Regions from separate parts of the Bradyrhizobium sp. INPA03-11B genome, predicted to be linked through region 1. Evidence: predicted binding sites of a transcription regulator. Region 1 holds the regulator's gene; each other region holds the start of a gene.
What was found. Region 1 encodes LexA, which represses DNA repair genes until DNA is damaged. Its sites were predicted from a motif close to TGTTCNNNNTGTGTTCNG; they were not measured.
Positions count from the first base shown of each region.

Region 2: the regulator LexA is predicted to act here: its motif matches at 2,929-2,946, upstream of QMZ05_RS19005 (ribonuclease T2).
Region 3: the regulator LexA is predicted to act here: its motif matches at 3,197-3,214, upstream of QMZ05_RS11140 (single-stranded DNA-binding protein).
Region 4: the regulator LexA is predicted to act here: its motif matches at 2,940-2,957, upstream of dinB (DNA polymerase IV).

Region 1 is NZ_JASGSR010000022.1:83,058-90,952, forward strand. Features, by position in the region: gene QMZ05_RS11925 (MFS transporter) at 62-1,390, opposite strand; gene QMZ05_RS11930 (ComEC/Rec2 family competence protein) at 1,823-4,111, shown strand; gene QMZ05_RS11935 (hypothetical protein) at 4,123-4,350, opposite strand; gene QMZ05_RS11940 (hypothetical protein) at 4,496-4,924, opposite strand; gene lexA (transcriptional repressor LexA) at 5,180-5,884, opposite strand; gene glp (gephyrin-like molybdotransferase Glp) at 6,128-7,339, opposite strand; gene QMZ05_RS11955 (HAD family phosphatase) at 7,379-7,895, opposite strand, start outside.
Region 2 is NZ_JASGSR010000041.1:29,687-37,581, forward strand. Features, by position in the region: gene QMZ05_RS18990 (outer membrane protein) at 1-361, shown strand, start outside; gene QMZ05_RS18995 (cold-shock protein) at 635-847, opposite strand; gene rlmJ (23S rRNA (adenine(2030)-N(6))-methyltransferase RlmJ) at 1,109-1,969, opposite strand; gene QMZ05_RS19005 (ribonuclease T2) at 2,199-2,885, opposite strand; gene QMZ05_RS19010 (hypothetical protein) at 3,000-3,476, opposite strand; gene QMZ05_RS19015 (hypothetical protein) at 3,644-3,943, shown strand; gene QMZ05_RS19020 (DUF3617 family protein) at 3,985-4,515, shown strand; gene QMZ05_RS19025 (TonB-dependent receptor) at 4,922-5,371, shown strand; gene QMZ05_RS19030 (ATP-binding protein) at 5,440-6,825, opposite strand; gene QMZ05_RS19035 (response regulator transcription factor) at 6,834-7,556, opposite strand; gene QMZ05_RS19040 (MarR family transcriptional regulator) at 7,559-7,895, opposite strand, start outside.
Region 3 is NZ_JASGSR010000020.1:84,052-91,946, reverse strand. Features, by position in the region: gene gyrA (DNA gyrase subunit A) at 1-1,673, opposite strand, end outside; gene QMZ05_RS11145 (DUF2306 domain-containing protein) at 1,886-2,284, opposite strand; gene QMZ05_RS11140 (single-stranded DNA-binding protein) at 2,536-3,027, opposite strand; gene QMZ05_RS11135 (outer membrane beta-barrel protein) at 3,475-4,218, shown strand; gene QMZ05_RS11130 (outer membrane beta-barrel protein) at 4,666-5,325, shown strand; gene uvrA (excinuclease ABC subunit UvrA) at 5,670-7,895, shown strand, end outside.
Region 4 is NZ_JASGSR010000074.1:26,619-34,513, forward strand. Features, by position in the region: gene QMZ05_RS26825 (tetratricopeptide repeat protein) at 153-719, shown strand; gene QMZ05_RS26830 (hypothetical protein) at 1,003-2,136, opposite strand; gene QMZ05_RS26835 (hypothetical protein) at 2,377-2,643, opposite strand; gene dinB (DNA polymerase IV) at 3,019-4,266, shown strand; gene QMZ05_RS26845 (hypothetical protein) at 4,381-4,590, shown strand; gene QMZ05_RS26850 (GDSL-type esterase/lipase family protein) at 4,724-5,539, opposite strand; gene QMZ05_RS26855 (hypothetical protein) at 5,526-6,590, shown strand; gene QMZ05_RS26860 (secretin and TonB N-terminal domain-containing protein) at 6,733-7,446, shown strand; gene QMZ05_RS26865 (RNA polymerase sigma factor) at 7,443-7,895, shown strand, end outside.

The DNA of each region.
Region 1 (7,895 bases):
GTCCCGCACGTGCTGGAAGACCGCCATGACTCCTGCCGCAGTCGCCCCGCAGCAAGGTCACTTACGATGCGGCTCTCGCCTCGATCTGCTCCCAAATTCTGGTCTTGCGTGTCTCAGGCATGACGAGCAGGGCAATCACGAAACACACCGCCGGAACGACAATCGGGTAGATCAGCGCGTAGCCGATGCTGCCGGTGGCCGCGAAAGCGGCCGATGTGATGAACGGCACCAAGCCTCCGCCCCAGCCGTTGCCGATATGATACGGCACCGAGACTGAGGTGTACCTGATCCTTCCTGGGAAGAATTCCGCCAGGAACGCGCCGACGGGCCCGTACACCATCCCGACATAGCAGACGAGGATGAAGATGATGAAGATGGCGGCCGGATAGTTGATGTGTCCTGGCTGCGTGACCGTACCGAGCCACAGATACAGCGGATAGTAGGTGATCGCGGCAAGCAGCATTCCTCCGAGGATGACGGATTTGCGGCCGATCTGATCCGACAGCCAGCCAAAGAAGATCAGGCTCGGCGTTGCGATCAGCAGTGCGGCTCCCACGATGTAGGCCGAGGTAAGCGGATCGACCTTGGAGACTTGCTGCAGGAAGTACAGTGCCCAGAATTGACCGCTGTACCAGACCACGCCCTGTCCGATCAGGACGACGATGGCGATGCCGATGTACTTGATGTTGGCGCTGAGGAAGGCTTCCTTCCACGGATTCCTGGTCATCTGCCCGCGTGCCTTGATCTCCTGGAAAATCGGCGTCTCCTGCAGCTGGAGGCGGATGTAGATGGCGATGGCCACCAGCAGGAACGAGAGCAGGAACGGAATGCGCCACGCCCATTCGTCGAAGGCCTGATTGCCGGCCCAGGTCCGGGTCAGAACGATCACGGCCAGCGACACCACGATCCCGAGTGTCGGCGAGGTTTGTAGCCAGCCCGTGTAGTAGCCGCGGCTGTCGTCCGGAACATGCTCGGCGACATAGGTGATCGCGCCGCCATATTCGCCGCCGAGGCACAGACCCTGGATCATCCGCAAACCGAACAGAATGAATGCGGCCGTCAGGCCGATCGACTGATAGGTTGGAATCAGTCCGATCGCTCCCGTTCCCAGGCCCATTCCGCTCAACGTAATGAGGAATGTATATTTGCGGCCGACCCGATCGCCCATCCATCCGAACAGGAAGGCCCCCAGCGGACGGATCAGGAAACCCGCAGTGAACAGTGCGATTGTGCTCAGCAGGGCTGCGACGGGGTGGGATTGCTCAAAGAACTTGACCGATAGAACGGCGGCAAGGCTGCCAAAAATATAGAAGTCGTACCATTCAATGATGTTTCCCACTGACGCAGCGACAATCACGCGACGAAAATCGCTAGGTACTTGAATTGCCATGTGCTGCTCCTATCAAATGCAGACGCTACTCCTCGCGTTTTTTCAGCGATCAATCCGCTCGCGGAGTGCGCGTGGTGCGCGGCGTTGCAGGCGAGATTTGCGAGTTCGTCCGCAACGCCTGGTCTCAGGGGAGTTTTGGACCACCTGAGAAGAGCTCCAGCGGCCTTCAGTGCCGCGAGCCGTTACCGCCTCATCCCTGTCTGTCCGGGAATGCAGGCGTCAGGGCAGTCTAATCCCAACCGGATTGGTACCTAATGCGACTTTCGGCTCGATCGGTCTGACGCGGGCAGGAGCTATGGCCCGTGCGGGGAGCCGCGCGGCGCAGGTCGGTCCTCGTATCCCGCCTTGCCGGTCCGTATTCTGCATCCGTTCCGCTAGCGGTGAGGTCACTGCTTCCGGTAGCCTTGCCGCCCGGCAGGGATCACAAGTGGAATGGCGGAGCAGGGCACGACGCCGGGCGGCAAACGCGGCTACGCGGGGACGTGGCCGCCGCGTGCCGCCGTTCCTGCCGGCGGCTATCTGCCGACACCTGCCAGCATCTGGCGGCCCTTCGTCGAGACGCTGCGGCAGTGGGCGCGCGCGGAGGCGGGCGCCGGTCGGCTGTTGCCGTGGGTGCCGGTCGCGTTCGGCACCGGCATCGCATTCTATTTTGCGGCCGAGCACGAGCCGGTGCTGTCGGTCGCCGCCACTGTCGCGATCGTGCTCTGCCTGCTGGCGCTGCTGCTCCGGCGGCGCAGCGTGTTTCCTGCCATCGTGATGCTGGCTGCCGTTGCTGCGGGCTTTGCCATGGCGACATGGAAGACGGCGCGGATCGCTCACGGCGTGCTGGCGCGGCCGATGTTCTCGGTAGCGCTGACCGGCTTTGTCGAGACGCGCGACATCAGAGAGAAGACCGATCGCTTCGTGCTGCGCGTGGTCTCGATGGAGAGCCCGCGCGACAACACGAAGTTGGAGCGTGTCAGGCTCTCGGTGAAGAAGGGCACCGCGCCCGAAGTCGGCAGCTTCGTCGAATTGAAGGCGCGGCTGATGCCGCCGCTCGGGCCGCAGCGTCCGGGCTCCTATGATTTCGGCCGCGACCTGTATTTCCAGGGCATCGGCGCCTCCGGCTTCGTGATGGGTGCGGTCAAGACCAGGGAGCCGCCGGCGGCCGGTGGCCTCGCGCTGCGCTATGCCGCCTTCATGCAGTGGCTGCGCGACGCGATCGACGCACGCATCCGCACCACGCTCGACGGCGACCAGCGCGCGATCGCAACCGCGCTGCTCACCGGCCGGCGCGATGCGATCACGACGCCGGTCAACGATGCGATGTTCATCTCGGGGCTCGGCCACGTGCTGTCGATCTCCGGCTACCACATGGCTGTCGTCGCAGGCGTCGTGTTCTTCACGATCCGCGCGCTGCTTGCGCTGTTTCCGGCGCTGACGGCGGGGCACCCGATCAAGAAATGGGCCGCGGCGGCCGCGCTGGTCGCCGCGGCGTTCTATCTCTTGCTGTCGGGAGCCGAGGTCGCGACCCAGCGGTCGTTCTTCATGACGGCCGTGGTGCTGATCGCCGTGATCGTCGACCGCCGCGCGATCACTTTCCGCACGCTGGCAGTGGCCGCGCTGATCGTGCTCGCGATCGCGCCGGAGGCGCTGGTGCATCCGAGCTTCCAGATGTCGTTCGCCGCGACGCTCGGGCTGGTGGCGCTGGTGCAGATCGGGCTGCCGAACCTTCTGGCATCGCCGGACCATTCGGCGACCGCGCGGGTCGCGCTGTGGGGCGGGCGCGAGCTCACGATGCTGACGCTGGCCTCGCTGGTCGCAGGGCTCGCGACGACCCCGTACGCCGCGTTCCACTTCCATCGCGTGACGCCCTACGGGCTGCTCGCGAACCTTGCGGCCATGCCCGTGGTGTCGGCCGTGGTGATGCCGGCGGGCCTGCTCGGGCTCCTCGCCATGCCGTTCGGCTTCGACGGCGTGTTCTGGGCGATCATGGGGTTCGGCATCGACTGGATGATCCTGGTGACGCAATGGGTCGCGGCGCTGCCCGGCGCGGTCGGCCGGATGGCGGCGTTCGGTGTCGGGCCGATGATCCTGGCGAGTGCCGGTCTGATCCTGCTCGGATTGTTGCGTTCGCCGCTGCGCTGGTCGGGGGCCTCGTTGCTCGTGGTGGCCTCGGTCTGGGCGGTGCGGGTGCCGCAGCCGGACGTTCTGGTCTCCGCCGATGGCCGCAATGTCGCGGTGCGTGGCGGCGACGGCCGGCTGCATCTGATGCACAGCGCCAAGGATGCCTTTCTCGTGAAGGAATGGCTGGCGGCCGATGCTGATGCCCGAACGGCCGCGGATGCGTCGCTCGGCGAGGGGGTCTCCTGCGATCCGAGCGGCTGCGTGACGCAAGGGCCCGGTGGCGCCTTCGTCGCGCTGGCGACCCGGCCGGAGGCGCTGGCGGACGATTGCGAGCGCGCGGCGCTGATCGTGACCGCGCGGCCGCCACCGCCGCGGGACTGCGCCGCCTCCGTGATCGACGCCGAGCGGCTGCGGCGCCACGGCGCGCTGATGCTGCGGCGGAACCGGGACGGCTACGCCATCGATGCGGTCAAGCCGGGCGGGATCGACCGGCCGTGGTCGCCGGCGGTTCCCGGCTATGGCGAGAGCGAGACCACGCTGCGCGCGCCCACCGCCGCGCCGCGGCCCGCCGTCGACGCGACGCCGTCCGAGGTCGATCTGCAAGGCGAGGATTAGTAAGGCGAGGATTAGCCGGGATCGAGCGAGGTGCCGGAGGGCAGCTCAAACAGGCCGAGATGGTATTCGTCGGAGTCGGGGCCGCCGTCGGGCTTCTTGACGAGAGTGAAGACCGCCTCGGGAAACCGTTCCCAGACCTTCAGGTCGTCGGCCGTGACCGTCAGCCAGCCGAACCGGAACATGTAGCGGCCCGGTTCTGTGACGCGTCCAGCTTTTTGCCATGTGACCTTATCGACCACCGCGCACGTCCTCCGTGCACGATGATGCGCCAAGCCGTCCGCCGACGCAAATCTCCAGATGCGCCCCGGAACCCGACGTCCGGGGTCGCTCGAAATCGCTTAGGTCATCCGCCGCCGAACGGTTCATTCCGCGGCGACGATGCGCTCAACCCAAAAACAGCGACGCGAATGCAGAGGGCCGCCGCTCCACAACCTTCGGCTTCTGCTCGACCGGCGGATGCAGCGCCGGCAGTTGCAGCACGCTGACGCGCTGCCCCTCGACGAGCTGGGTCACCAGCACATGGCTTCCGTCGGGGAATTCGACCGCGTCGTGATGGCGGTCGGGCACGTCGGGCTCGACTTCGTTGAACACGCCGACGCGGAAGTTCATCGTCTTGGTCCAGATCCAGCGGCTGTCGTAGCGAACGTTCTCGGCGAAAGCGAGCTCGGTGCCTGGCAGCATGCAGACCGCGACAGTGGGATCGTTCTCCGAAGCAAAGCCGCGGGTCGACGTGCCGCGGAAGGTCGTCGTGATCAGCGTCTCTCCGACAATGGCGGGGCGCGATGCCACGGCGTGCAGACTATAGTCACACATCGGTTGGCTCCTCATTTCGAGGTAGCGACCCGTGCCTCTCCTTGAGGCATAGGGCCTCTACCAGAGTGGACGATAGCGAACGAGTGTCTGCTCGTTTCTGGGCTATTCTACGACTGGCCTGAGACCGCCTCAATCACAAACACGCGACGCTGCGTGAGAGGTATCGGAGCGCATCGGGCTGGCCGCATGCTGCGCTATCTTCCAAGGAACGATCCGACGTGTTGCTCGTTCCTCGCCGCTGCAAGTATTTGCAACTCAGTACTTGCGATAGAGGCCGATCAGCTTGCCCTGGATGCGGACCCGGTTCGGCGGCAGGATGCGCACTTCATAGGCGGTGTTGGCCGGCTCCAGCGCGATCGACGCGCCGCGGCGGCGGAAGCGCTTCAGGGTGGCTTCCTCCTCGTCGATCAGCGCCACCACGATGTCGCCGGTGTTGGCGACGTCGTTGCGCTGGATCAGCGCCATGTCGCCGTCGAGGATGCCGGCATCGACCATCGAGTCGCCGCGCACTTCCAGCGCATAATGCTCGCCGGCGCCGAGCATGTCGGGCGGCACGCTGATGGTGTGGCTGCGGGTCTGCAGCGCCTCGATCGGCGTACCGGCGGCGATCCGGCCCATCACGGGGACGGCGACCGGACGGTTGCCGTCGTCCTCGGCGACCGGGGGCGTGCTGGTGCGCTTGCCGAGGGTGCCTTCGATGACGCTCGGCGTGAAGCCGCGGCGGCCGTTGCCGCCGCCGGCCGCGAGCTCGGGCAGCTTGATGACTTCGATGGCGCGGGCGCGGTTGGGTAGGCGGCGGATGAAGCCGCGCTCCTCCAGCGCAGTGATCAGGCGGTGGATACCGGACTTCGAGCGCAGGTCGAGCGCATCCTTCATCTCGTCGAAGGAGGGCGGCACGCCGGCCTCTTTCAGACGTTCATTGATGAAACGCAGAAGTTCGTACTGTTTGCGCGTGAGCATCTCGAGTATTCCCCCGGTTGATAGCGTCGTTCGATTCCGAGACTCTTCAGTGGGGCCTGCAGGCCGGGCCTGACCTCAGGAGCATTGTGCTTGTTGCAAGCGCTCCCTGGCGGCCTCCCGTTTGTAGACACCAGCACTCGAAACAAATCATGAACGGACACTATATGTTCGATATGTGTTCTGCAACCACTTAATTTCAGGTGAACGCGCTCGGCAACGCACAATGAGCGGGCCGCGAAAGCCTCACTCAGGCAGCGTCAGGATCTCGCATTCGGTGCCTTTGACAGCCGCCGGCGCAAACGGCGGACGCACGAGAAGTGCCCGTGCCGCAGCGAGATTCCCGAGCAGCGACGAGTCCTGCTGCATGACAGGCGTTGCGATCAGCGTGCCGTCTTCGCGCTCGTCCAGGCGCGCGCGCAGATAGTCCTCGCGCTGATCGTTGGCGGCGAGGTCGCGGCCGAGCAGGGCGCTCGCGCGGCGATGATGAATCGTTTTTCGGCCGCTCAACGCGCGAATCAACGGCACCAGGAACAGGAAGGCGCAGACATAGGACGACACCGGATTGCCGGGCAGGCCGATCACCCGCATCGGCCCTAGCCGGCCGTGCATCATCGGCTTGCCGGGCCGCATCGCGATGCGCCAGAACGCCATCTGGACGCCCTCGGCCTCCAGCGACTTCTTGACGAGATCGTGGTCGCCGACCGAGGCGCCGCCGGTGGTGATCAGGATGTCGGCACCGCTCTCGCGCGCCCGGCGGATGCCGGCCGTGGTCGCCTCCACGGTGTCGGCGGCGATCCCGAGGTCGACGGTCTCGGCGCCTTCGGCCCGCGCCAGCGCCCGCAGTGCGTAACCGTTGGAATAGACGATCTGTCCGGCGCCGGGCTTTGATCCCGGCATCACCAGCTCATCGCCGGTTGCCAGCACCGCGACCTTCGGCCGGCGGCGGACCGCGAGCTCCGGGTAGTTCATGGCCGCCGCCAGCGACAGCGCGCGGTCGGAGAGGCGGCTGCCGGCGGCGAGCAGCACGTCGCCCTCGCGGAAGTCGACGCCCGCGGCGCGGATGTGCCGTCCGGCGGCTGCCGCCTCTGATATCGCGATGTGGTCGCCGTCGACCCTGGTGTCCTCCTGGATGATGACGGCGTCGGCGCCGTTGGGGATCACGCCGCCGGTAAAGATCCGCACCGCCTCGCCGGCACCGACCGTCCGCTCGAACGGCCGGCCGGCGGCGACTTCGCCGATCACCTTGAGCCGGGCCTTCAGATCGGCCGCGTCGGCTGCCCGCACCGCATAGCCGTCCATCGCCGACATCGGCTGCGGCGGCTGGGTGCGGAGCGCGGCGAGGTCACCCGCCAGCGTGCGGTGGTAAGCGGCATCGAGCGCGACCATTTCCTGCGGCAGCGGCTCGGCGCCGGCGAGAACGGCGGACAGGGCATCGGCAACCGGCATCAGGGCCACGCTCAGAACTCCTCAAATCCAGGGTTCAAATCCCGGCGTTCAAATACCAAGTGCAGTCAGCGCCGTTGCCACGTCATCCGTCGATGTCACGTGGATGGCACGAAGGCCGCGCGCCCGCGCACCCTCGATATTGGCAGCCAGGTCGTCGAAGAACAGGATCCGCGACGCCGGCACGCCGATGGCTTTTACCACATGATCGTAGGCCTCGGCGTCGGGTTTGCGAAAGCCGATGCTCGAGGACAGGAAGACGCTGCGGAAATGTCCGAGCAACTCGGCATGGGCGACCGAGAAATGCGCGACGTGGGCCGGATTGGTGTTGGAGAACGCGTAGAGCGGCATACGCTTCGCGGCGGCCGCGAGCAGCGGCGCGATGCCCGGCATCTCGCCGGTGAAGATCGAATTCCAGCCCTCGAGGAATTGCGCGTCGCTGAGGCCGATGCCCAGCGACTGGCGCAGGTTCGCGAAGAACGCCGCATCGTCGATCCGGCCGATCTCGTGATGCTTGAAGCTGTCGTCGACGACGAAGCGGCTGGCGAGCTCGGCCGGTGCGCATCCT
Region 2 (7,895 bases), on a different contig from region 1:
CGAGGCCGATATCCAGGGCACCACGGCCGACGATCGGTTCGCGCCGTGGAAATTCTCCAACCCGTGGTTCGGCACGGTGCGCGGCCGCGCCGGCTATGCGGTCAACAACGTGCTGTTCTATGCGACCGGCGGTCTCGCCTTCGGCGAACTGCGCGGCGAGACCTTCGGCATGACGGAGAGCCACACCAATGCGGGCTTCACCGTCGGCGCCGGCGCTGAAATGGGCTTCGCCCCGCACTGGAGCGCCAAGATCGAATATCTCTACGTCGATCTCGCCAACAGCAACTTCACGATCACCGGCGGTGCGTCGAACGGCTACAGCTTCAGCCTGGTTCGCGCCGGCATCAACTACCACTTCTGAGAACAAGAAAACGTCTGATCTCAACTCCCGGTCGCGCCTCGCGCGGCCGGGTTTTCTTTGCGCAGATCAGGGCGACATCGCACGCGGCAGCGTCAACACCGCGGCATCAGCGCAGCCAGCCGGTCGGCCGCACGCATCCGATATGCGGCACCGTCAGTCGCGTCCGCATCATGCAGGTGGTCATGCAGCGAGCGCGAGCCACGCGCCCGGCAATCAACTCACACGCAACGCTTCATTCGCCGTTCAGGACGAGCCGCGCATCGCGAGGGCTCGTCATGAAACCACCAGGTTGACGGCTTTCGGGCCCTTGCCCTTCTTGTCCGGTTCAACCTCGAACGTAATGCGCTGTCCTTCAGTCAGGTCCTTCAATCCTGCACGCTCGACAGCTGTGATGTGAACGAACACATCGCGGCCGCCATCATCAGGCTTGATGAAGCCGTAGCCACGCTCTCCGTTGAAGAACTTGACTGTCCCAGTCATGGCCATCGGGAAACTCCTCCCCCGTATTGCTCCACCGCTACGCGCACGCCGCGCAGCGGTTGACCGACATTCGCTTGTCGGAAGCTTGGCCACCTGAACAGGCCGGCGTCACGCCGCCGGTCTGTCTGGATTTTATTTCGGCCTTGTCACTCCGCCGCAACCATTCGCGGAAGCGGAACGTAAAGCCAGTCGTAACAGGATGAGCATAATACGGTTCCGCGCAAATTGCCTATGCTCAAAATCGAACTTTTCAGTGGGTGCTACCGATCAAGGTTTAGGCGTCTCGAGTCTGAAGCGTGCCGCGCCGCCCTGACCAAGCGGCTTCTCGAGTTCGGGCAGGATGATCTTCAGCTCGTTCGCCAGCGTCCACGGCGGATTCACTATCAAAAGCCCGGTGGAAACGAGGCCTGCATCGGCTTCTTGCGGCGCCACGCTGAATTCCAAGCGCAAGCATTTGCCGGCGGGCCGGCTGCTTGCTGTTGCAATGGCCACGCTGCGCGCGAGGTCGTCGGTGGCCCTCCGGGATTTTACGGGGTACCACAAAAGGTACGCGCCGGTCGGCCACTTCGCATACGCTTCCGTAAAAGCGCTGGCCAGCCGCTCGAACTCATCCTTCGCTTCGAACGGCGGATCGATCAGCACGAGGCCGCGCCGCTCGTTCGGCGGCACGAATGCGGGCAGCGCCATCCAGCCGTCGAGATCGACGACGCGCGCCTGCGCGTCGCGGCGCAATGCATCGATCAACTGCTTGCGCGCGCCGGGTTCGAGCTCGCACGCCGTCAGACGATCTTGCGGACGCAGCAGCGCTCGCGCGATCAGCGGTGATCCCGGATAGGTTTTCAATTCGCCTCTCGGATTGAATGCCCTGACGATGTCGAGATAGGGCCCGATCAAGGGCAACGCCTTGTCGGAGAGCCGCGCCTGCATCAATCGCGCGATGCCGGTGAGCCATTCGCCGCCGCGCTGCGCTTCGCTCGACATCAAATCATAGAGGCCGGCGCCGGCATGGGTGTCGATGACGCGGAAGGGCGCCTGCTTCTCCTGCAGATAGGTGAGCATGCGCACCAGCACGATGTGCTTGATGACGTCGGCAAAGTTGCCGGCATGAAAGGCGTGGCGGTAGTTCATGCTCTTATCGCACTGCGCTCCTGAGGGAGCGCATGTTGTACTTCGTCATGCCCGGTCTGTCCCGGCCTTCGCTAAAGCTTCGGCGGGGTTAACGTCTGATCTCGGCGAAGCCTTGGCGTAGCCGGCTCCCGGGCAGCTGGGCCTCATCTCGCCGGTTTCGTGACGGCATCGACGACCGGACGCTCCGCGCGAAGACGCGCGTCCGCCTGGCGATGACGCGGAGCAGGCTTCAGCCGCCGCGAACCGGCGGCATCAGCACCTGATCGCGGCGGCAGGCGCGGCGATCGATTTCCTCGCAGGACCGGAATTGCAGATCCTTGCTGAGGCAGATCCGCACTTCGCTGAGCCGCTTGCTGTCGCAGGTCACCGAGATCGCGGAGTTGCTGAGCCCGGGATTGGCCTTGATGAATGCCGTCTCGAGTTCGTCGGGCGCGACCGTCTTCGGCTCCGACAATTGCAGGAATTCCTCGGGGATCTTCACCGCGGCCCGGGCCTTGCGGATCGCTTCGAAATAGGCGCGCTCGCCGAGGCCGGAGCAGGTGCCGTGCTTGTCCCACTCGTTGTAGATCAGTCCGGGCGCCGGCATCAGGTCGAGCATCGAGGTCATGATGTTGCGCGCGAGCCGCGGCGAGGGGCGCTGGCAGTATTCCGGAAAGCCGCGCTCATATTGCGGCCACAGGCCGTGTACCACGAAGGAGTAGGGCCGTCCGCCGCACTGCGCCTGCGTGCCACGGCCGTTGTTGCCCCGCTCGCTCGCCGCCTCGCAGAATGACGGCGACCAGGACAGCGACAGCACGTAGAAATCGAACTCGCCCGGCGCATTCTGGCGGCGATCCTGGGCCGAAGCCCCCACCGCTCCAGCCAGAACAAAGGCAATCGAAATCAGAAATCGGGAAATTGTGACCAACCGAGGCATCAAACGCTCCCCTCACGCGACCGTTCGGAGCCTAGCAGGCCACCGGAACATTTCAAGAACAAAAAGCCGCCGTCTGAATGGCGGCGGCTTCTGCTTTACCAATCCGGTCGGAGATCAGGGCCGCGCGGCCTTGCAGGACGGATTATAGGCCCAGTTGCGGTCAAGCCCGGCGACGCACCATTCGACGCCCTGGTTGAAGCCGGAAAAGCCGCCGTCCTCGATGATCGAATAGTGCACCTTGCGCACCTTGCCGTCGCTCAGCATGGCGTCACCCGAGCAGTAGCGGCGCGGAATATTGTCGGACTGCCAGGGGCGGAATGCGGTTTCGTGAATCCGGCTGAAGCCGGTGATCACGAGCGGGGAATTCCAGAAGGTGGCTTCCTTTTCGTGGAATTGATCGCTGATGGTCGTCAGCGCCTTTTCGCACGGCGCCACATTGCCGTCATAGCGCGGGCCTGACAGCCAGAAATTCAGCTCAAACGGATTGGCGGCCTGCGCCGTGCCCCCGAAGGCCAGCGTGCCGACCACGAGTGCGGCGCCAAGGCCAAGCGTGCGGCCGAGTTTGTTGCGGGAGTTGAACAGGTTGCGCATGGGAATCCACCCGATTATCCGATGCGGCCGACGGTGCCGTGAACCCCCGGCAAGGTCAAGTGCAGCGCGGCAACACCTGCCGAGAAGTCCACCTTTAGCTGCCGGCTCGTTCTTTTCACCGTCGCCGGCGCACTCTATGTTGGGCCTCAAGCGAAATGGAGTCTGCGATGCGAACGAAATTGGCCGCGTGTCTGGTTGCCGTTAGCGGGATGCTCGCCGTGGGGCCGGCGCAAGCCGATTGGTTGCAACCGGTGCCGCCGTTCAAGGGCAACGATACCGGCGGTATCATCGCCTATTCGCTGGCGGCCCAGACCGATGCCCGGCAGCTTGCCGTCGACCACTGCGCCTCCTACGGCAAGGTGGTCAAGTTCCTGGCCGTTCAGCGCTACCCCGGCGGCTACATCTCCTTCGCCTGTCGCTGGGTACCGTATGGTGCCGCCGAGAGGCCACTGCGCACGCTCTACTGAGCGCGCCTTAAATCCTCCGATCGTAGCCGGGAGCTAGCCGCATGACACGACAGCTTGCCTTGCTTGGCTCTGCCGTTTGCCTTGTGCTGTCCACCGGCGCCGCAAGCGCCGTCGACCTGCCGATCCGCAAGGCCGGTCTGTGGGAGATGAAGATGGTGCGTACCGGCGGTCCGATGCCGGAAATCACCATGCAGCACTGCACCGACGAGACCACCGACAAGGAGATGAGCGCGGCGGCCTCGCCGATGGCCAAGGAAGTCTGCTCCAAGCAGGACATCCAGAAGACCGCGACCGGCTATGTCAGCGACAGCGTGTGCAGCGTCGCCGGCATGTCGATGCAGAGCCATGCCGAGATCGTCGGTGACTTCAATTCCGCCTACACGGTGAAGAGCACCTCGCACGCCGAGGGCGGCGCGGCCGGCTCCCGCGACACCACGATGACCATCGAGGCGAAATGGCTCGGCGCCTGCAAGAGCGACCAGAAGCCCGGTGACATCATCATGCCCGGCGGCATGAAGATGAATATCAAGGACATGGAAAAGCTGAAGGGCCTGCTGCCCAAGCAGAAGTAAGGCGCAGCGCTTCCGGTAGCGGCCGCGCGCCTGAATGCATCGCCTCTCTCATGCCGAGAGGCTGCGATACTGTTCACCCCGTCATTGCGAGGAGCGATAGCGACGATGCAATCCATGCTCCGCGTACGCTGTGCGATGGATTGCTTCGCTTCGCTCGCAATGACGAGGATAGGGTCCGCGCGAAGCGCGGCCCGGTGACAGGCTCCACGCGTCTCGAAGCGTCGACGGCCCATCTGGTGGCGGTGCATCCTTCGAGGCTCGCTCCGCTCGCATCTCCAGCGACAATGCCGGCGTCGCGATCGCCTGGGCGCCGTAATTCATCGTCAGGAGATTGAGATCGGGAGCTGCTCCGTAGCCAATCTTGTCGTTGTAGTAGGAATGCCCGTAGTCGACGCCGAACAGCGCCGTGTTCGTGGAGCTCGAGGCGAAGCTGGCGCTCAAGCAGGGATTCGATCTCACTGCGGCCTACACTCATCTCAACGTCGTGATCACGCAGGGCAATCCCGACACCACCGGCAACGAGCTCTCCGGCATTCCGAGAAATTCCTTCGCCGCGTTTGCCAAATACACCTTCCAGTCCGGCGTTCCGGTCGAAGGGCTCGGGCTCGGTCTCGGCGTCCGCTATATCGGGACGAACTTCGGCAACGACCAGAACACGTTCCAGAATGCGGCGACGACGTTGTTCGATGCGGTGATCGATTACGATCTCGGCAAGCTCGACCGGCGCTTCCTCGGCGCCACCATGCGCGTCAACGCCACCAATCTGTTCGACACGCGCTACCAGACCTGTCAGTCCGGCTACTGCTATGCCGGCGAACGGCGTCAGGTGATCGGCACCTTGTCCTACCGCTGGTAGCTCAGGCTTGTTGTTTGGACGCGTTTTCTTCACGCGAACCGGCGCCCACTTCGCTCGAAAACGCTACGCTACACCGGCACCCGCACCTGCGCCCGCAGGCCGCCCATCGGGCTTTCGCTGAGCATGATGTCGCCGCCATGCGAGCGCGCGATGTCGCGGGCGATTGCAAGTCCGAGGCCGGTGCCGCCTTCGTCCTGGTTGCGGGCATCGTCGAGCCGCAGGAAGGGCTTGAATACTTCCTCGCGCATGTTGGCGGGGATGCCGGGGCCGTCGTCGTCGACCGTGATGTTGAGATAGCGGTGGTCGCGCTGGCCGGTGATCGAGATCGTGTTGGCGTGGCGCGCCGCGTTGGACACGAGGTTGGCGAGGCAGCGCTTGAACGAGGCGGGCTTCACCGTGACCACGGGCAGGCCGTGGAATGCGACGGTCGCGGTGTGGCCGTGGCGCTCGGCGTCGCTGCGCAGCTCCTCGAGCGCCATCGCCATGTCGGTCGGCTGCGCGACCTCGCCGGAATCGCCGCGCGCGAAGGCAAGGTAGTCTTCCAGCATCATCGACATCTCGTCGACGTCCTTGCGCATCGCGTCGATCTCGGGACCTTCGCCGATCAGGGCGAGCTCGAGCTTGAAGCGGGTCAGGATGGTGCGCAGATCGTGCGACACGCCGGCGAGCATCGCGGTGCGCTGCTCGATCGAGCGCTCGACGCGCGCCTTCATCTCGATGAAGGCCTGTGCCGCGCGCCGCACCTCGCGCGCGCCGCGCGGCCGGAAGTTCGGCGCCTCGCGGCCCTTGCCGAAGCTTTCGGCGGCGTCGGCGAGCCGCAGGATCGGCTTGATCTGGTTGCGCAGGAACAGCACGGCGACGATCAGGAGGATCGTCGAGGTGCCGAGCATCCAGAAGATGAAGATCTCCGAATTGGAGGCGTAGGCCGCGCTGCGCTGGGCGAAGATCCGCATCACGGAATCGTCGAGCTGCACGCGGATCTCGACCAGATTGGACTTGCCGACGGTGTCGATCCAGAACGGACGGCTGATCTGGCGGCCGAGCTGCACCGAGAGGGTCTGGTCGAGCAGCGAGAAGAACGGCTTCGGCCCCGGCGGCGGCATGTCGCCGGCGGGGAGGAAGTCGACCACCAGCTGCAGCTTCTGGGCGATGTGGCGAAGCTGGGCGCGGTCCTTGTCCTGCGGATAATTCTTGTAGACGTCGATCAGCGCGGCGATGTCGGACACCACCGCGGCCGACAGGCGCCGCGTCACCGTGTTCCAGTGCCGCTCCATGAACACGAACGCCACCACGGTCTGCAGGATCACCATCGGCACGATCATGATCAGCAGCGCGCGGGCGTAGAGGCCGGTCGGCATCCAGCTCTTGAACGCATTGCCCATCCAGCCGTTCGCCTTCGAGACGCGCTGCGAGGCGTTCTTGATCAGGGTCAGGCCGGAGTCGAGCGTGCTCATGTGATGTCTTATGGCGAGGCGACCAGGCGATAGCCGATGCCGCGGACCGCCTGCAGGAACAGCGGATTGGCGGGATCGTGCTCGATCTTGCGGCGCAGGCGGTTGATCTGCACGTCGACCGCGCGTTCGTTGACGGTGCCGCCAGAGGTCAGCTCGGCGCGGGGCACGGTCTCGCCGGGCGCGCTGGCGAGGATGCGCAGCATCTCGCGCTCGCGGTCGGTGAGATGGATGATCTCCTCGCCCTGGCGCAGCTCGCTGCGTTCGATGTGGAAGATGTAGGGGCCGAACGCGATCTGCTCGACCACCGTGACCTGTGGCGGCGCGGTGCGCTTGAGGATATTGCCGATGCGCAGCACCAGCTCGCGCGGCTCGAACGGCTTGGCGACATAGTCGTCGGCGCCGATCTGCAGGCCCTCGATGCGGGCCTCCGCCTCATGGCGGGCGGTCAGCATGATGATCGGCACCGTGGAGGAGGTGCGGATGAAGCGGGCGAGGTCGAAGCCGTTCTCACCGGGCATCATCACGTCGAGGATGAGCAGGTCGAAATGCAGCCCGAGCAGCTTGGCGCGCGCGTCGGTGGCGCTCATCGCCGTCGTGACGCGATAGCCTTCGCCGGACAGAAAGCGCGACAACAGGTCGCGAATACGCCGGTCGTCGTCGACCAGCAGGAGATGCGGCGCGTCGTCGGCCGGCTCGACCGGCGCGCGCATCATGGTTGCAGCCTGCACCAGGTTCACTCCCTTGTTTTCTTGCCGCCGCCGAAGATCGCTTCGAGCACCTTGTCGGGATCGTCGCGGTCGATCATCGCGCGGAGGAACTGGCGAACCGTCTCGACGCCGGCCGGATCGATGCCGGCGATCGCGCGGTTGATGCGGTCGGTCTGCAGCCCTGCGAGCTTGGCGACCAGCGCCTCGCCCTTCGGCGTGGCGTAGAGCAGGCGCTGCCGGCGATCGTTGTTGCCGGTCTTCTGAACGATGTAGCCCTCGTCCAAGAGCTGCTTGAGCACGCGCCCGAGCGATTGCTTGGTGATGCGCAGGACGTCGAGCAGGTCCGCGACCTTCAGGCCGGGA
Region 3 (7,895 bases), on a different contig from region 1:
TAGGTCGACAGCGGCACGCGCTTGACGTAGCCGGCATGCGAGACGGTGACGACCATGTCCTCGCGCTGGATCAGGTCCTCGTCCTCGACCTCACCTTCCTGCTCGATGATCTGGGTCTTGCGCGGGGTGGCAAACTGCTGCTTCACCTCGGCCAGCTCGGTCTTGACGATGCCCTGCACGCGCGCACGCGAGCGCAGGATGTCGAGATAGTCGGCGATTTCAGCTGCGAGCTTGTCGAGCTCCTCGGAAATCTCGTCGCGCCCGAGCGCCGTCAAGCGTTGCAGCCGCAGATCGAGAATGGCCCTTGCCTGCTCGAGCGACAGGCGGATCGTGCCGTCGTCGTTGATCCGGTGCCGGGGATCGTCGATCAGCGTGATCATCGCCTCGACGTCGCGCGCCGGCCAGTCGCGCGACATCAGGGTGTCGCGCGCCGTGTTCGGATCGGGCGAGGTCCGGATCACCCGGATCATCTCGTCGATATTGGCGACCGCGATCGCAAGGCCAACCAGGATATGGGCGCGGTCGCGCGCCTTGCCGAGCAGGAACTTGGTCCGGCGGGTCACCACCTGTTCGCGGAACGCGACGAAGATGGTGAGCAGATCCTTCAGGGTCATCGTCTGCGGACGACCGGAATCCAGCGCCAGCATGTTGGCGGGGAAGTTGGTCTGCAACGGCGTGAACCGGTAGAGCTGGTTCAGCACCACATCCGGCACCGCATCGCGCTTCAGCTCGATGACGACACGATAGCCGTCGCGGTCGGACTCGTCGCGAAGGTCGCCGATGCCCTCGATCTTCTTCTCTTTCACGAGGTCGGCGATGCGCTCGACCATCGTGGCCTTGTTCACCTGATAGGGAATCTCGGTGATGATGATCGCTTCGCGGTCCTTGCGGATGGTGTCGATCGTCACCTTGCCGCGCATCACGATCGAGCCGCGGCCGAGATGATAGGCGGAGCGGATGCCCTGGCGGCCGAGGATGATGCCGCCGGTCGGGAAATCCGGGCCCGGGATGATGTCGATCAGTTCGTCGATCGTGAGCGCCGGGTTGTCGATCAGCGCCACGCAGGCGTCGACCACCTCGCCGAGATTATGCGGCGGGATGTTGGTCGCCATGCCGACGGCGATGCCGCCGGCGCCATTGACCAGCAGGTTCGGGAACCGGGCCGGCAGGACCGACGGCTCCTGCTCGGAATTGTCGTAGTTCGGCTGGAAATCGACGGTTTCCATGTCGATGTCGGCGAGAACGGCGAGCGCCGCCTTGGTCAGCCGCGCTTCGGTATATCGGTAGGCCGCCGGCGGATCGCCGTCGATCGAGCCGAAATTGCCCTGGCCGTCGATCAGCGGCACGCGCAGCGAGAAATCCTGCGCCATGCGGACCATCGCGTCGTAAATCGACTGGTCGCCATGCGGATGGTATTTACCGATCACGTCACCGACGACGCGGGCGGATTTGACGTATTTCTTGTCCGGCGTGTGCCCCTGCTCATGCATCGAATACAGGATGCGCCGGTGCACCGGCTTGAGCCCGTCGCGCGCATCGGGCAGCGCACGCGACACGATCACGCTCATCGCGTAATCGAGGTAGGACTTCTTCATCTCGTCGAGAATGGAAACGGGACGAATATCTGAGGGCGCCGGCGGCTCGCCGGGCTTGTCATCTTCGTTATCGGACAAAGGGGAAATCCGGTCAGTTTTACTGGGGAATCATATAGCCCATCGGGGGCCTGAAAACCACCCCTGAGCGGCTCCGGCAAGCCGTTTTTCCCTTCGTTTTTTCATACACTTACCAGCCGCATTGTGGGCTTCCCGCGGGCCTGCTTTGCACTGCGATCGCAAGACGGTGGGGACCCGATGGAACCGGCCCCGCGACGCCCTCAATCGCCCAATCAGTGGCCGAAAATCACGGCGTGCATGATCCGCCCGGGCATGAAGGTGAACAGCCCGGCAATGACCAGCGCGCCGAAGAAAATCCCGATCATCGTGAACTTGTGGCTGCGGGCATTGTGGCTCCGCGCCGCCATCACGCCGAGCACCAGCATGACCAGCGAGAAGATCGACAGCAGGTGGATCGGGCTCCACGGGCCGACCAGGCGGATCTGATGGATCCAGAACGAGCTCCCGGCGACGACCAGCATCAGGATCACCCAGATCCAGCCCAGCGTCCGGTGCGGCAGCGTGCCCTTGGGTGCGGCGAGCTGAATGGAGCCGAGCACGAAGGCGGCCATCGCGGCGAAGGCATGGAGCGGGATCGCAGGCGCAGCGTCGAGCAATGGCGCGAGGCTCATGGTGGCGGCCCTTGAATTGAGCTGGCGGCCAAACATCGCTCGCCGCAGGCCGATGTAAATATCATTCACATCGGCCTGTGTCAAAGTCAGGGGAACTCGTCCTCGCCGCCTCCAGAGATTCGTGAGTCAGCAAGCGGCTATGGAGTTATCCTCATAATTCACACGAGGAAATTGCCATCACGCATCGCAACGCCGCTCCGGGAAATGATCTTCACGGAGCGACGGCATGAGCGCCGGAAAGCAACGTTCGATCAGAACGGGATATCGTCGTCCATGTCGCTGTTGCGGCTGCCGCCGCCGGCGGCCACCGCGCGCCGCGGCGCCGAGCTGACCGGACCGGACGAGCCGAAATCGCTGCCGCCGTCATCGGAGAAGCTGCCGCCTCCACCGCCGCGCCCGTCGAGCATGGTGAGGTTGGAGTTGAAGCCCTGCAGCACGACTTCGGTCGAGTACTTCTCGACGCCGGACTGGTCGGTCCATTTGCGGGTCTGCAACTGACCCTCGATGTACACCTTGGCGCCCTTCTTGAGGTACTGCTCGGCGACCTTGCAGAGGCCCTCGTTGAAGATCACGACGCGGTGCCACTCGGTCTTTTCCTTGCGCTCGCCGGTGCCCTTGTCGCGCCAGGTCTCCGAGGTCGCGATGGACAGGTTTGCGATCGGACGGCCGTCCTGCGTCCGCCGGATTTCCGGATCCTTGCCGAGGTTTCCAACCAGGATCACCTTGTTCACGCTTCCTGCCATCGCATCATCTCCACTCAAAAACCGGGCGTCCGGACATCGGCCGCCGCTCTCAACCTTCGCCACTTACTTTGCAGGCGTCGTGGATGACCCTATACGCCGGCGCCGGCCCGCCGCCTTTGCCCGTGCGCGGTTATCCACGATTATCGAGATATAGCACCGCAGCCGATCATGTTCCAGTTTTGTTCGCCACAACCAGCCGTAGCAGCGGCGAATGGCGATGGAACCGCAGCCGATTTCGATCCCGGCCGCCGCGGGCTTGATCAGCCTTTGAAAACACAAGCTAAATCAACTGCTTGTATCAGCCTTACTTCTTCCGCAAGTGTGGCTTTTGGGAGACGGCGCTTCCGGTTGAATCAGCGTATAGCTACCACCCATGACGCGGGCGCTCGCGTCTGAGGTCGGCTTCGGGACAAATTGGAAGCCGATCGGGGAGCTGGGAGATTGATGATGAAGAAGTTTTTGCTCGGTACGGTTGCCCTGATTGCGTTCGCCGCGCCTGCTGCGGCCGCCGACCTGGCGGCGCGCCCCTACACCAAGGCGCCGCCGATGATCGCCGCCGTCTATGACTGGAGCGGCTTCTACATCGGCGTCAACGGCGGCTGGGGCTCGAGCCACAATTGCTGGGACCAGGTCCCGGGTGGCGTGTTCATCGGATCGGATGGTTGCCACGACGCAACCGGCGGCGTCGCCGGCGGTCAGATCGGCTATCGCTGGCAGGCTGGCGCCTGGGTGTTCGGCCTCGAAGCGCAGGGCGACTGGGCTGACCTGAAGGGCAGCAACAACAGCGCGCTGTTCCCGGGCCTGTTCACCAACCAGTCGAAGATCGACGCGTTCGGCCTGTTCACCGGCCAGGTCGGCTACGCCGTCAACAACGTGCTGCTCTACGCCAAGGGCGGTGCGGCGCTGACCGACAACCGCTTCAACACCTACTTCACGCCGACCGGCGTGCTCGCCGGCAGCGCCAGCGACACCCGCTGGGGCGGCACCATCGGTGCCGGCATCGAGGTCGGCTTCGCGCCGAACTGGACCGCTGGTGTCGAGTACGACCACCTGTTCATGCAGGACAAGACCTACAACCTCACCACCCCCACCGGCGCGCTGTTCAGCAGCATCCGCGACCGCCAGGACGTCGACGTCGTCACCGTCCGCGTGAACTACAAATGGGGTGGCCCGGTGGTTGCGCGCTACTGATCGCGCGATCCGGTTTGATCCAGACCAAAGGCCGGCCTCGCGCCGGCCTTTTTGTTTGTGGGGTCGGCCGTGAGCGGTGGTGCCGCGGTTGGCGACATCCTGCGTCGCTACAATGCCGGGCTCGTACCTTCCCCTGCCTCGGCCAGCGACACGCGCTGGGACTCGGCTTCGAATACATATCCGCAGCGAAGTACTGAGGCGGCCTCAGCTCACGCATCACTGCCTCGCATCGAAATATCGGAGCCGGACTCGCGCCGGCTGTTTCGCTGCGCAGGCACGCCAGCGCGGGCCGTTTTCCGTGCATTGTGGTTTCACAGATACACAACTTCCAGCATTTCTCTGTAGAAGCACGCGTACGTCACGCAACACTGCCGCGACGCTCCCTTCAAATGCGTGAAGGGGGACAACAAGAAAATGGGCAAGAAAAACGGGATTTGGACTTTGAAAATCAGGAATGTTCTGCTGGCCTCGGCCGGCCTGTTTGCCCTCAGCGCAATTGCACCGGCAATGGCCGCCGATCTCGCCGCACGCGGCCCCTACGTCAAGGCTCCGCCGCCGGCCGCGATCTACAACTGGACCGGCTTCTACATCGGTGGCTTCGGCGGCTACGCCAGCGAGGATTCCGGCAATCCGAAGATGGAAGGCGGCTTCGCGGGCGGCACCGTCGGCTACAACTGGCAGGCCGGCAACATCGTGTACGGCATCGAGGCCGACGGCGGCTGGGCTGACGTCAACGCTTCCGCCACCGCGTTCGGCATCACCGCGACGAGCAAGATCGACGCGCTCGGCACCGCGCGCGGCCGCATCGGCTTCGCGGTCGACAAGGTGCTGTTCTACGGCACCGGCGGCTACGCCTGGGTCGACAACAAGCTGACCCTCAGCGCGGGCGGCGTGAGCGCATCGCAGAGCAACTTCCACTCCGGCTGGACCGTCGGCGCCGGCATCGAAGCGTTCATCGCGCCGCAGTGGTCGATCAAGGGCGAGTACCTGTATCGCAGCCTCGGCGGCGAGACCTATTTCGGCGTTCCGTCGGCCGACATCAACCTGCACAGCGTCCAGTTCGGCGTGAACTATCATTTCGGCGGCCCGATCGTCGCCAAGTACTGAGCCAAATACTGAGCCGATCTGCGAGCAGATCGCACGGAAAGGCCGGCCTCGCGCCGGCCTTTTTGCGTCAAAGCGTTTTCGAGCGAAGTCTGTCCCGGACTTTGATCCGGGATGGATCCCGGTTCGCGCCAGGAAAACGCGTCAAAACAGAAATCTGGAACCTGCCCTGCTGACGGCTGCTGCCATCAGGCAAACTATCCGTTGATGGACGCTATTCAGCACTGGAAATTGTCGGCCGTTCTTCCTACGTTCCAGTCCTCACACCCCCATCGGCGCAAGCTCCCGGCATCACCGGCGATGCGCGCCCAAAAAAGGCGCCCAAGCATGCGCCCGGAACCGTCGCAATGGATGAAGTGCTCAAGGCGAAGCGCCAACAGAACGCCGGCTCCTCATCGCGCGCCATCACGATCCGCGGCGCGCGCGAACACAATCTGAAGAACATCGACGTCGAGATTCCGCGCGACAAGCTCGTGGTGTTCACCGGCCTGTCCGGCTCCGGCAAGTCGTCGCTCGCATTCGACACCATCTATGCCGAGGGCCAGCGCCGCTACGTCGAGTCGCTGTCGGCCTATGCGCGGCAATTTTTGGAGATGATGCAGAAGCCGGATGTCGACCAGATCGACGGCCTGTCGCCGGCGATCTCGATCGAGCAGAAGACCACCTCGAAGAACCCGCGCTCCACCGTCGGCACCGTCACCGAGATCTACGACTACATGCGCCTGTTGTGGGCGCGCGTCGGCGTGCCCTATTCGCCCGCCACGGGCCTGCCGATCGAGAGCCAGATCGTCTCGCAGATGGTCGACCGCGTGCTGGCGCTGCCGGAAGGCACCCGCCTCTATCTGCTGGCGCCGGTCGTGCGCGGCCGCAAGGGCGAATACAAGAAGGAGCTCGCCGAGTACCTCAAGAAGGGTTTTCAGCGCGTCAAGATCGACGGCACCTTCTACGAGCTCGCCGAGGCGCCGGCGCTCGACAAGAAGTTTCCGCACGACATCGACGTCGTGGTCGACCGCATCGTGGTGCGTCCCGATCTCGCCCAGCGCCTCGCCGAAAGTTTCGAGACCGCGCTGAAGCTCGCCGAGGGTCTTGCGGTGATCGAGTATGCCGACGCGCCCGCCGCGGCCGCGCAGGACGAGAAGAAAGAGGACAAGAAGAAAACCGCGAAGATCCACGACAAGAGCGGCCCCGAGCGCATCCTGTTCTCGGAGAAGTTCGCCTGTCCGGTGTCCGGCTTCACGATCCCCGAGATCGAGCCGCGCCTGTTCTCGTTCAACAACCCCTATGGTGCCTGCCCGGCCTGCGGCGGCCTCGGCGTCGAGCAGCATATCGACGAGGACCTGGTCATCCCCGACAAGGAGCTGACCCTGCGCAAGGGCGCGATCGCGCCCTGGGCGAAGTCGTCCTCGCCCTACTACATCCAGACCCTGACCGCGCTCGGCAAGCACTACAAGTTCACGCTCGACACCAAGTGGAAGGACCTGACCAAGAAGGTGCAGGCCGCGCTGCTGCACGGCTCCGGCGACGACGAGATCAAGTTCTCCTACGAGGACGGCGTCCGCTCCTACGACACCAAGAAGCCGTTCGAGGGCGTCATCACCAACATCAACCGCCGCTACCGCGAGACCGAGAGCGAGTGGGCGCGCGAGGAGCTCGGCAAGTATTTCTCCGACGTGCCCTGCGCGGGCTGCCACGGCCACCGGCTGAAGCCCGAGGCGCTGTGCGTCAAGATCGGCGGCAAGCATATCGGCGAGATCTCCGAGCTCTCGGTGAAGCGCGCCGGCGAATGGTTCGAGACGGTGCCGGAGGCACTGAACGCGCAGCAGAACGAGATCGCAACGCGCATCCTCAAGGAGATCCGCGAGCGCCTGACCTTCCTGCTCGACGTCGGCCTCAACTACCTGACGCTGTCGCGCTCATCCGGCACGCTGTCCGGCGGCGAGAGCCAGCGCATCCGCCTGGCCTCGCAGATCGGCTCGGGACTGACCGGCGTGCTCTACGTGCTGGACGAGCCCTCGATCGGCCTGCACCAGCGCGACAATGCCCGGCTGCTCGATACGCTGAAGCGACTGCGCGACCTCGGCAATACCGTGGTCGTGGTCGAGCATGACGAGGACGCCATCCGCCTCGCCGATTACGTTCTCGATATCGGCCCCGGCGCCGGCATGCATGGCGGCCACATCGTCGCCGAAGGCACGCCCGACCAGATCATGCGCAACCCGAAATCGCTGACCGGCAAGTACCTCACCGGCGAACTTTCGGTCCCGATTCCCGACCGGCGGCCGCCGAACCACCGGCGCACCATCAAGGTCGTCAACGCCCGTGGCAACAATCTGAAAAACGTCTCGGCCGAGATCCCGCTCGGCCTGTTCACCTGCGTGACGGGAGTCTCCGGCGGCGGCAAGTCGACCTTGCTGATCGACACGCTCTACAAATCGATCGCGCGCAAGCTGAACAACGCCAGCGAGGGCGCAGCGCCGCACGACCGCATCGAGGGCCTCGAGCACATCGACAAGATCATCGACATCGACCAGTCGCCGATCGGCCGCACCCCGCGCTCCAACCCCGCGACCTAT
Region 4 (7,895 bases), on a different contig from region 1:
TTTCTCGATCGACCCTGGCGGCGTGGGCCAGATACCGGAGCAGGCTCGAAAGGGAAGTGCGACGTTGGTTTCTGGCGCTGGCCTCAGTGTTTCGGTCGCGCGGTCTGTTTCTCGTAGGTAGTTTCGCGATGGTGTTTCGAATGGGGCAAGAGATGCGCTGGACTTGGGGAGCGGGACGAGGGCTGCATCGTCTCGCGCCGGCGTTGATCTGCTGCTGCTTGGCGACCGGCCTTGCCGGATGTGACTACACGACGCGGGAAGCCGCGATCGTCGCGCCCGTGGATCCGCCGGGCGGCGACCCCGTGCAGGAGCCGACCGACGTCAAATACTATCCCTCCGACGAGCCGGTGCGGTTGGGCCTCGAGCACTACAACCGCGGCAATTACGGTATAGCGCAGCGCTATTTCAAGGATGCGGTCGAGAAATCGCCAAAGGACGTGACCGCCTGGGTCGGGCTCGCGGCGAGCTATGACAAGATCCGCCGCTTCGATCTTGCCGATCAGGCCTATGCGCAGGCGATCCGGCTTGGCGGCGAGACCGTGCAGATCCTGAATGACCAGGGATATTCCCTCATGCTGCGCGGCAATCTGGGCGGCGCGCGGCGCAAGTTCGAGAAGGCGTATGCGCTCGATCCGGGCAACCCGGTCATCGCCAACAACCTCGAGCTTCTCAACGGCAGCCGGAAGTTCATCGAGCGGCCGCCGAACAATCAGCCGTAGCCTGATCGACCCCCGAGGCGGCAAATGACGCCGTAGCGCCGGGCTAAAGCGCGATGAACCTGGATCGAATCGCTTTGGCCGCGCGCTCGCTTCACCTCTCCCCACCGGGGAGAGGTCGGATTGCGCCTGGCGATGCGAAGCATCGTCCAGTGCAATCCGGGTGAGGGCTCTTGCTCCCTCGATAGACCGTAAGCCCTCACCCGATTTGCTGCGCAAATCGACCTCTCCCAAAGGAGAGGTGAACTTTCGACGCCGATGCAGCTCAACCTAATCTCGTGATGGGCTAGTTCGGCATCAGCACGGCATCGACCCGGCGGCTGTTTCGCGCGCTGATGATGATGGTGCCATTGCGGGTCGCAAATCGCGCACCGACGAGCCGCGGAACTTTCTGCGTCAGCGCGGATGGCAGCGGGATCATTCCGCCGGTGATGGGATCGCCGACATTGACCGCCGGCGCCCCCGCGCCGGCCGAAGGGGCAGCCTTGATGTATTCCCTGATCAGCTGAATCTCTTCGCGCGAGAGGTTGAGCGCAGCCTGTTCGCTGGCGGCGTCCGCAGTCTTCTTCTCCGCTTCGGCCTTGTCCCGCGCTTCGTCCTGCTCCGTGGCTTCGCGTTTCGCAGCTTCCTGTTCGAGCCTCGCAAGACGCTCCCTCAGCGGGACCAGCTCTCGACGCAGCGCGGCATTGTCCGACTTCAACGTGGAGATCTGGCCGAGTGCGATCGCTGCGGCAACGCATGCGACGACCGAAATCAGGCTGAGGCACGCAACGGCGAGCCCGGTCATTCCGCCGCGGCTATCGGCGCGTCGATCCGGTCCGTCGTCCGTGGATCGCCGTTTCCGCGCGCGGCGGAGCTTGGGCATTCTGGCGCCGAGCCATCCGGCAAGTTGCGACAGCCGGGAATCGTTTCGATCCGTCGGATGAATCGAGCCAAATGCCGGCTCGGGGACGATCGGAGCGCGTGCGGGCAGGTCGGGTGCTGCCGTTGAGCGGCTTGCGTTCGCGGTCGCGCGATCGGCAAGCTCTTCCATCAGGCGCGGCAATTGGCGAGCAATATCGTCGGGCCGCTCGACCACGGCATCGCCGATCGCATCGCGCGTGTCGGCCGCAGCAATCTCCAATCGCTCCGCCTGCGGTTCGCCGGTCTCCTGCTCGGCGAGTTCCTGTTCGGCGCGGGACGCTTCGAGCGAGCGCCACAGCGCGAGGCCGGTCTCCGTGATCTGCAGCCCGGTCTCATTGATCGAGGCCCATCCGGATTGGAACACGTCGGCGTCGCCAAGTTCGGACGATCGCTTCAGCTTCGTGGCCGCATCGCCCGCGGCGATCATGCGCTTGACTTCGCGGCTGACCTCTTCGAGCGGAATCCGCTGCTCGGGTCTTGCGGCCAGCACGCTCAGGATCGCCAGGTTGAATCTCATGTGGCGCCCCTCGATGTCCCATCAAGCGGTCGTGCAGCCGTTGCTCTCCCGCGCGGGCGACGTGCGAACCTCAGCGGAGGTCGAAGCAGATCAAACATGCCGTCGTGGATGCCCGTCAGTCGGAGAGCCAGGCAACTGTAGCGGCTCCCCCACGGGCAAACAATCCGCCTTCAGGCGCACGACGGATGGATAAGTCCGCCGGCGAACGCGACCGCCGGAATCAAACTCCACCGGCGCAGCTCAGAGAAATTCCCGAAGCCTGGAGAGCTCGATCACGTGCTCGGGCGACAGCACATCGGGAACGAGGGGAGGCTGCGATTTGGTCCGGATCTCATAGAGATGTCGGGTCTTCTCGGGCTTGCCCATGAAGTCCCGAATGCATTGGTCGAGCGTTCCGTTGACGATCATATACGGCGCGCGATCCTCTCGCCTGGAATTGCCGAGAGAAGGCCATTTGTATAGGTAGGCCGCAGCCTGGAAGTCCACCTGATGAGAGTGGTCGGTCATTCAGGATGTCTACCCGAAAAAGCCCGTCCGTCAAAGCATGCCGGCCCGCGCGCACCAGCGCAGCGGAGATGCGAGAGCCGTGCGTCGTCGCGCGCGTCGTCGGCCAAGCGTGCCATCGTGGATGCCGAGCGATCTGCCAACAGCCTCGCGGTCGCTCAACCACACCACTCTCGCTTCGATATCGCGCGAGCCGAGATGTGCGTCGACGCGGAGCGCACGCGAACGCGCGCTGACGAAGACGGCATCGCTCGCGGCGCGTGCGCCTGTAACAATTCCGGGGCGACCGGGCTTGAGGATGTTCTTGATTTGTTCTTTTGGCCGTCGTAGCGTCCAAGGACGGGCGGTCTTGCTCAGGTCAGGGATGAACGGGCCGAGATGGCAGCCGCAGCCACCATCCTTCACGCGGACCTGGATGCGTTTTACGCGTCGGTCGAGCAGCTGCTCGAGCCGTCGCTGCAAGGCAAGCCGGTCGCCGTCGGGGGCGGCGTTGTGCTTGCAGCGTCCTATGAGGCCAAGGCCTTCGGGGTGCACGGTGGCATGTCGGGACGGGAAGCTCGCCGGCTCTGCCCGCAGCTCATCTTCGTCGGCGGCCATTTCAGCGATTACCAACGGCTGGGCGACGCGGCCATCAAGGTGATCGGCGACTTCACGCCGCTGGTCGAGCGCATCTCGATCGACGAGGCGTTTGCCGACGTTGCCGGCTGCACTCATCTGTTCGGAGCGCCCGCCGAAATTGCCGCCGCGATCCGGCGGCGCGTGCGCACCGAGCTCGGCCTTGCGATCTCGGTCGGCGTCGCCCGCACCAAGCACCTCGCGAAGATCGCCTCGCAGGTTGCCAAGCCCGATGGACTTGTCGTCGTCGATCCCGACGCCGAGCTCGGCTTCCTTCATGAATTGCCGGTTGAATTGATGTGGGGCGTGGGACCGGTCACCCGGACACGGCTGGACGCGATCGGCGTCTCGACGATCGGTCAACTCGCCAAATTGTCGGAGCGCTCGCTGACACGGTTGCTCGGTCCCGCGGCGGGCGAGAAGCTTGCTGCGCTGTCCTGGAATCGCGATCCGCGACAACTCAAGCCGCATCGGCGCGCGCGCTCGGCAGGCGCACAATCGGCGCTTGGCCGAAAGCCCGCGATCGAGCAGGTCATTCGGCCGACGCTGCTTCATCTCGCCGATCGCGTCGCCACGCGGCTGCGGGCGAAATCCCGGCCCGGACGAACCGTGACGGTGCGCGTTCGTTTCGCCGACCTGAAATCGGTGACGCGCTCGATGACGCTCGATGCGCCGATCTGCACGACGACGATCCTCGCCCGGCTCGCCGAGAATCTGGTGCGCGCAGCTCTAGCCGATCACCCCAGCGAGAACTTCATTTCGCTGCTGGCGATTTCGGTGTCGCACCTCGAGGAGCATTGGGATCTCGCGCTCGAGCTTCCGCTTGGACTGGCCGATGAGGCGCTTCGCGCCGGAAGCCCGGCTGGGCTGGCGCGTTGGGCGGCGGACCGTGCCATCGACAAGGTCCGCGATCGGTTTGGCTGGGATGCGATCGGATACGGTTCGGCGGCGCTGGAGGTCGTTCGTTCGGTGCCCGACGATTTCCGCAAGCTGGCCGAGAAAGATCTCTAGCTCTGCGCCGGTTCACCGGTCTGTCATCGCATTAAGAAAAGGCAATTTGGAATCGCGGGCTTGTGAGTGGTGGCCTGGCCCGCCCGGTCTATCCTGCGCATGCGGAGGATAGCCATGAAGTTCAGCGCCGAACTGATCCAGACGATGCGCGATGCGCTAGAGACGGTGATGGCAAGCGTCCCGGCCGATCAATCCGTGTTCGGTCTCAAGGCGGCGGTTGCCGAATGCATCTTGCGGGCGGCCGCCCACGGCCAGACGTCGTTCGACGGGCTCGTGACGTCAGCATCCGATCAGCTGCAGTCGATCATTTCGATGCTGACCTAGGAGATGGGACCGCGCGCGAGGATCGCTCGCGGTCCCGTCTACCCGCCGCACGAATGGCGGCAAGCGATCATTGTCAGCAGAGCGCTGGCGCAGCGCTTGCTGGCGCTCGTTACCGCGCAGCCGCGCTGAACGCCTACGATGAACCGATGCCGTCCCTCGCGATCCTGGTCAGAGCTTCGTATCCGGATGGCGTCAGGTGCAGCAGATCGCTCTTGTAATTGGCGCACGGCGTAGTCCGTCCGCATGCGATGTTGGAGGCGTCGATCGTCCTGATTCCGAGTTCCCGGCTTCTTCGGCTGAGTTCGGAATTGACCGATCCAATGTTCTCGGCCGCACCCTTCATTTGCTCGCCTCGCGGAAGGATCTGGATCGAGTAGATCTTGCCGTTCGGCCAAAGCGCCCTGATCTCTTCAAACAGCTTTTGATAGGATTCCATCACGCCGCACGGCTTGTCGAGGTAGATGTTGTTGGTCCCGACCAGCACGATGACGGACCTCGGCTTGATCTTACGCAATCGCTCGCGCTCGTGTTCGATGAACCAGAGCGTGTTCTGAATCCTGTCGCGTCCGACGCCGAGGTTGGCCACCGGCCCGGCGCCGAGCGAGGCTGACAACTCCTTCGGCCACGCCTCAACCAGCGAGTCGCCTAGCATGACCGTCGAAACATCGCTGGTTAAGCCTGACACATTTCGCTGATATTTGCGGAGAGCATCGGCATTGTCCGGCATGGCCGGTGTCACGGCGAATTGCGCATCGGTCTTGTCGCATGCAGCTCGCGCACTCTGCGCTCGTCCGACCGACGGTAGACAGAGTGTCGCGACCATTGCTAACGTCGCCGCTGCATAGACGATTGATGTCGTTGACGCGGTGTGGCAGAGCGTTCCATCAGGCGTTGTCGATGTCATTGCGCGGTTCCATCTGAAGGCAGTCAATCCGATGTCGCTGAGCATTTCGATCCTGGGACAGTCAAACAGCATCTTGAAGGCGGGCTTTTTCCAGAAGTTTCTGGACGCTGATGACACAATTGAAGTGAAATCAGCAGGAAGGATCGGTGCATCTCCGTCCTTGCTCGGCCCTTACTTCGCCCAGGGCGACTTCTTCAAAGGCTCGGAATTTTGCATTGTCGACACGTGCGTCATCGATTTTTCGCTCCTTTCGGCCAATGCGATCGATTACTACGATGTTGTGAGGTGGGTTGAGTGGATTGGGCATTCTGCCAAACGCGCCAATTGCGAGCCGGTTTTCGTTTGCATACCGGTAAGCGACATCAACGCATCGAGGACGATCATCTCCGCCTGCATTTCAGTCTGCCAGAAGCAGGACTGGTACTACCTTGACGTCAGGGACGTCATTGCCGCCGTCGTCAAGTCCAACAACGTGGGCGCGAAGGAACTATACGCAGACGGCAGTCATCCGGCCGAGTTCCTGTCAGGGGTGATAGCCACGCACCTTGGCAATTTCTTGACTAAGATACGAAACGCGGCGAGCGCAAAGTGCAAACGCACGTTTGCATTCACGACTTACGAACGCGTCCCGCTCAGGGATCAAATCCCGAGCACTCCGCTCGAATATTCGTCGAGGCTGATAACGTTCTCCGGTGTCAGGCTGGAACGCGGAGAGACGTATCCGATCCACATCGGGTCGGATGCATCGGTCCGCGGCCTCATGGTGAATTCAGCAGCCTGCAAGAGCGTGCTGTCGATCGAGGGAGACCGAACCTTCTACAAGAACCTGCGTCTCAAGCCGTATCACCCGACCAATTTTGAGGCGAGGCTGATTCCGATTTGCAGGCCAATTCGCGACCATCAGGGGATGGTCAGGCTGTCCCTGACGAACCAGGATGTCCCCCTGAGCGATGTCACGCTGCATAGCTCGAAGGAAGAGAATGGCGAAGGCTTCGTCGAAGTCGCCGATCTCGTCGTCGAGCGAGGATACGATCTGGTGACCTACACCACCACGCGGCCCGCAGATCCGGTCTCCATCAGATGGATGCCGGATTGAAGAGGGCGCGACGCGACGGGGGTCGCCATAGCCGCCGCGCATAGCCCGCTATACGGGCTGGATCCTGCGCTGTCGTCTCACTGTCATATGCGAACGTTACCTAGCGGGCCGAATCCCGATCTTGGATCCCGCGAAGATGGCGATGGTTTTGCGTTTCCCGCACGCGGGGCGGGCGCTGCGTTCCTGGGTGATGCTGATCGTGATCGAGGTGGCGGCGGTCGCCGGCGCCGTTCAACCGCCGGCATCAGCGGCGGAACAGGTCATCGCGTTCGATATTCCGGCCCAGCCGCTTGAGGCTGCGCTCAGCACATATGGCATGATCACCCGGGTTCAACTGCTGTTCGATCCCGGTCTCACGGACGGACGTCGCGCGAACCGGCTGAAGGGAAGCTTCACGTCCGAGGCGGCGCTCCGGCAATTGCTCGCAGGTACCGGACTTGCGGCGCGCATGATCGGGGAACAGGGTTTTACGCTCGTGCCGGACGGAGCCCGGTCCGAGGCGAGCGAGATGTCGCCGTCGGTGCGCCGCTTCAATGAATATTCGGCCGCGCTGCAGGGCGCACTCCGCAGAATGCTTTGCCATGACCGGGATACGGCGCCCGGATCCTATCGCGTGCTGGCGCAGGTGTGGATCGGACCGTCCGGCACGACGGATCGCGCCCAACTCTTGACATCGTCAGGCGATGGCCGTCGTGATGCCGCGCTGCTGGCGGGCTTTCGCGAGCTTTCGGTCGGCGTACCGCCGCCCGGCGATCTGCCCCAGCCGATCACCTTGCTGGTGACGCCCGAGGGCAGCACGACGGGATACTGTCCGGAGCCACGTCCGTCCGGCCGCGGGCGCGAGGCCCGCAGATGAGCGAGCTGTTCCTGGCGCTGCGCCGGCTTCTGGTCGACGATTATCACGGCTTGAAGGAACGGCTTGGCCGACGCTTCGGCTCGTTCGATTTCGCGACCGAGGTGCTCCATGAGGCGTGGCTGCGGCTTCAGCGTGCCGATGCCGGTACGTCCGCAACCGCGGTCAAGAATCCAAGATCCTATCTCTACCGCGTCGCGCTCAATATCGCGGCCGACCGCCGGCGATCAGAGCGATCGCGGCTGGCTGCCGCCGACGTCGAGGCCATTCACCTGCGCGCGCAGGATGATCTCGACCCGGCGCGCATTGCCGAGGCGCGCCTCGAGCTGGCCGCCCTTGCCGGCGCCATCAATGCGATGCCGGAGCGCCGGCGCGCGATTTTCGTCGCCGCACGTCTGGAGGGCCTGCCATACAAGATGATTGCCGCCCGTCTGGGTGTCACGGTGCGGGTG